DNA from 2 places in the Pseudarthrobacter sp. efr-133-R2A-89 genome. Region 1 is predicted to be linked to the other one. Evidence: predicted binding sites of a transcription regulator. Region 1 holds the regulator's gene; the other holds the start of a gene.
The links. Region 1 encodes HrcA, which represses chaperone genes, less so after heat shock. Its sites were predicted from a motif close to TTNGCACTCGNNNNNNNCGAGTGCNAA; they were not measured.

Region 2: the regulator HrcA is predicted to act here: its motif matches at 959-985, upstream of groL (chaperonin GroEL).

Annotation. Positions count from the first base shown of each region.
Region 1 is NZ_JARVSE010000001.1:320,202-322,401, forward strand. It holds gene dnaJ (molecular chaperone DnaJ) at 1-195, opposite strand, end outside; gene hrcA (heat-inducible transcriptional repressor HrcA) at 280-1,293, opposite strand; gene QRM95_RS01490 (DUF3097 domain-containing protein) at 1,467-2,200, shown strand, end outside.
Region 2 is NZ_JARVSE010000013.1:44,465-46,664, reverse strand. It holds gene groL (chaperonin GroEL) at 1-781, opposite strand, end outside; gene QRM95_RS19450 (ABC transporter substrate-binding protein) at 1,071-2,200, opposite strand, start outside.

The DNA of each region.
Region 1 (2,200 bases):
GGTGTCATAGATGCGGCGCTTCTGGGGGTCGGAGAGGACCTCGTAGGCGTGAGTGACTGCCTTGAAGCGTTCCGACGCGTCGTCCCCGGGGTTTACGTCGGGGTGAAGGGTACGGGCCAGTTTGCGGTAGGCCTTTTTGATCTCTTCGCCCGTAGCTTCGGGGGAGACTCCAAGGACGTCATAGTGGCTGCTCAAAGTTCGTATCTCTTCCTTGTTGTACTGCGTGCAGTTGGGTCCGGTGTCCGGTCCTGATGCCGGACGTGGTCCGGTAACGAAGGATCAGGGCCCCAAAATCCTGGAAAGGTAGCGGGCCACGGCCCTGACGGCGGCCATGGTGGTGGGATAGTCCATCCGTGTGGGGCCGAGGATCCCTACCTTCGCGGCGCTGTCAGGGCCATAGCCTGTGGCCACCACGGACGCCTCTGCGAGGCCGTCGTAAGGGTTCTCGCGTCCGATACTGACGGCCACGCCGCGGTGGTCCTGCGCCATTTCGCTCAGCAGCCGCAGCATCACCACCTGCTCCTCGAGTGCTTCGAGCACCGGGCCGATGCTGAGTGGAAAGTCTACGTTGGACCGGGCCAGGTTGGCCGTTCCGGCCATGACCATCCGGTCTTCCCGGCTGCTCTGGGCCAGGACCTCCAGCCCAAGTGCCAGTGCGTGCGCGGCCTGGCGCTGAGGGTGCGGTGCGGCGGCGACGACGGCGGGCAAGGCCTGGGCGAGGCGGCTCAGCGACGTGCCGCCCAAGGCCCCGAGGAACCGGGTCCGCAACTCCGCAAGCGCCTCGTCGCCGAGGTCCTGGCCGACGTCGATCACACGCTGCTCAACTTTGCCGCTGTTGGCAATCAGCACCACCAGTACTTTGCGCGGCGCCAGCAGCACGAATTCAATGTGGCGGACCAGGGCCCTGCTCAAGTGCGGGTACTGGACCACTGCCACCTGGTTGGTCAGCTGGGACAGAAGACGGACCGTGCGGTCCAGGACGTCGTCGAGGTCGTCCGCGCCTTCGAGGAGTGATTGGATGGCCCTCCGCTCTGCCGCCGACAAGGGCTTGACCGCCGAGATTTGGTCCACAAACAGGCGGTAGCCCTTGTCCGTGGGTATCCGTCCTGCGCTGGTGTGCGGCGCGGTGATCAGGCCCTCGTCCTCCAGCGCCGCCATGTCATTGCGGATCGTGGCGCTGGAAACACCGAGATGATGACGCTCCACCAGCGCCTTTGAGCCGACGGGCTCGCGGGAGTGGACGTAATCCTCCACGATCGCCCGCAGCACTTCCAGTTTGCGTGGCTCGCTCACTCTCCACCTCCATCCACGGTCCGGGGCGCGTGCCCCGTCCGGTGCCGCCCAGGGGTTAGCACTCGACATGCCTCAGTGCTAACAGTCTATTATGCCTCGGCCCGTTGTTAGCATTGGTACCGCTCCGGGCGAAACTCCGGGGGTGAGGACCTAGCGCGAGGCGGATCGAATCCATGGACTACCAGAACTGGGGCCCCCGCGGGATTTCCGCCCCTAGCCGGACCGAACTGCCGGAAGTTCCCGTGGAGCGCGGCATGGTGCTGGAGGAAGTCCAGTCGGGCTGGGTTGGAGCTGTCACCCGGGTGGAGAAATCGGGCGGAATGCACGTGGTGGCCCTCGAGGACCGGCGCGGAAAGTCGCGGTCCTTCCGGCTGGGGTTCGGGTTCCTCCTGGAGGGACAGCCGATCCGCCTGATGCCGCCGGCGCCCGCCCGCGCGGCCGCCGGTCCCGCTGCGGGACGGACCGCTTCCGGGTCGGTTCGGGTTTCCGGACAGCGCGCCCAGGTGGCAAAAGCCAGCCGGATCTGGGTGGAAGGCAAGCACGACGCCGAACTGGTGGAGAAGGTGTGGGGAGACGACCTGCGGGTGGAAGGCATCGTCGTCGAGCCCCTGCACGGAATCGACGACCTCACGGCCGCCGTGGCGGACTTCAGGCCGGGACCTGGGCGCCGGCTTGGGGTCCTCGTGGACCACCTGGTGCCCGATTCCAAGGAATCGCGCATCGCCGACGCCGTGATGGCCTCCCCTGGCGCCGCCGGAAATGTCCTGATCGTCGGCCACCCCTACGTGGACGTATGGCAGGCCATCCGCCCCGCCGTGCTGGGCATCCAGCAATGGCCGGCAATTCCCCGCGGGCAGGACTGGAAGACCGGCATCCTGAAGGCCTTTGGCTGGCCGCACTCCACCAA
Region 2 (2,200 bases), on a different contig from region 1:
TCAGGGTGGCCAGGGCCTCGCCCTCGATGTCTTCGGCGATGATCAGCAGCGGCTTGTTGGACTGCATGACCTTTTCGAGGACAGCAACCAGTTCCTTGACGTTGGAGATCTTGGAGTTGACGATCAGGATGTACGGATCCTCGAGGACCGTTTCCTGGCGCTCTGCGTCGGTGACGAAGTAGGCGGAGATGTAGCCCTTGTCGAAGCGCATGCCTTCGGTGAGTTCAAGCTCCAGGCCGAAGGTGTTGGACTCCTCGACCGTGATGACGCCTTCCTTGCCGACCTTGTCCAGGGCTTCGGCGATGAGGGCACCAATTTCGTCGTCACCGGCGGAGATGGAGGCGGTGGCCGCGATCTCTTCCTTGGTTTCGATTTCCTTGGCGGAGGCCAGGAGTTCGCGGGTGACAGCTTCAACGGCCTTTTCGATGCCGCGCTTGAGGGACAGCGGGTCGGCGCCGGCGGCAACGTTGCGCAGGCCTTCCTTGACCAGCGCCTGGGCCAGCACGGTCGCCGTGGTGGTACCGTCGCCGGCGACGTCGTCCGTCTTCTTGGCAACTTCCTTGACCAGCTCTGCGCCGATCTTCTCGTACGGGTCGTCCAGCTCGATCTCCTTGGCGATGGATACACCATCGTTGGTGATCGTGGGGGCGCCCCACTTCTTTTCGAGGACGACGTTGCGTCCACGCGGGCCGAGGGTGACCTTAACGGCGTCGGCGAGGGTGTTCAGGCCACGCTCAAGGCCGCGGCGTGCCTCTTCATCAAATGCAATGATCTTGGCCATAACGGCAGTAGTCCTTTCGGGACAGTCGTTAAGAATGAACCTTCGCTGCAGTGCCCGCGACGGACGATCCTTCGACAGCGGCCTCTGTATGCCTCCGGCTGGGGATCTCACTGAAGTGAGGTGTTTCTTTCGCTCTTCGACCGGTGCCTTGCGCGGCCGGCCGGAACCGGGCGTTGCTTAGCAGTCGGTACGTCAGAGTGCTAACTCCATAATTAGCACTCCCCCGGTGAGAGTGCAAGCGAAAAGACACCGGACGGGCCGCTGGCGGCGGTCGCTTCGCCGAGGGCGATCAGCCCGGATGTCCGGCTGTCTCCCGTCCGCTCGGAGTGGGCAGGTTGTCCGGCCCGTAAGTGAACACGGAGAAGGACGCCACGGTGATATCCCCGTTCGCGTCAAAGGCAATGGGCCCCGACTCGCCGTCGTAATTGATGTCGGGACCGGCAGCCAGGCCGCCAAGGCACGCCTTGTAGGTCGCGCACGGCGCAGCGGCCGTTCCGGCGCCGGGCGCCGCTGTCCCGCCCGATACCGGAATCAGGTTGGCGGCGATCGAGCGGCCGGCGTCGTCCTGCGCACGGGCCGCTGCCAGCGCGGCCAGGGTCACGGCATCGTAGGTTTCGGCAGCGTAGGAGACGTCCTTCAGCGACGGGTCCACCGCCAGGAGTTTTTGCTGGAAAGCGGCCGTCGGCAGCTGTCCCGGCACCACTGCGCGGGCACCATCCAGGACCTTGGAACCGAGACCGGAGCCGTAGCGGGCGAAAGCGCCGTCGCTCATGATGATGCGTGAACCGCCAAGGCCGGCATCGTTCAGCGCAGCCAGTGCGCCTTGGGCGCCCTCACGGGCTATCACGACGACGGCGTCCGGCTTGGTTTTGGCCAAGGAGCCTGCCGCCGTGGCGGCGTCCCCGGTCGTGAAACCGGCGCCGGGAAGGACGGTAAGCCCGGACTGCTTTGCCGCTTCCGTGACGGCGGCCTGCAGGTCCTTGCCGTAGGCGCCTTCCTGGTACAGCACGCTGACGGTGGCAGCCCCGGCGTCCTTGGCGAGTTTGGCCAACACAGGGCCTTGCGCGACGTCGGCCGCCGCGGTGCGGAAGTAGTAGCCGCCGCTGGCCATTCCGGTCAGGCCGGCAGCGGTGTTGGCCGGTGAAATGAGTGGTATGTGGGCGCGGGACAGGACATCTACTGCCGCCTCCGCGTGGCTGGAATCGGTGGGTCCGATGACCACGTCCGCCTTCGCGGCCAGCAAGGCTTTCGCCTGCCCGGCAGTGTCCTGTTCCGGGTGTGCGGGCAGCAGTTCGACGGGACGGCCCTTGTGTCCCCCGGCCGCGTTGATGTCCTGGACGGCCAGCTTGGCGGCGGCGACCTGTGGCTGGTTCAGGAAGGCACTGTCGCCGGTGTTGTCCAGGACCAGGCCAACCCGGA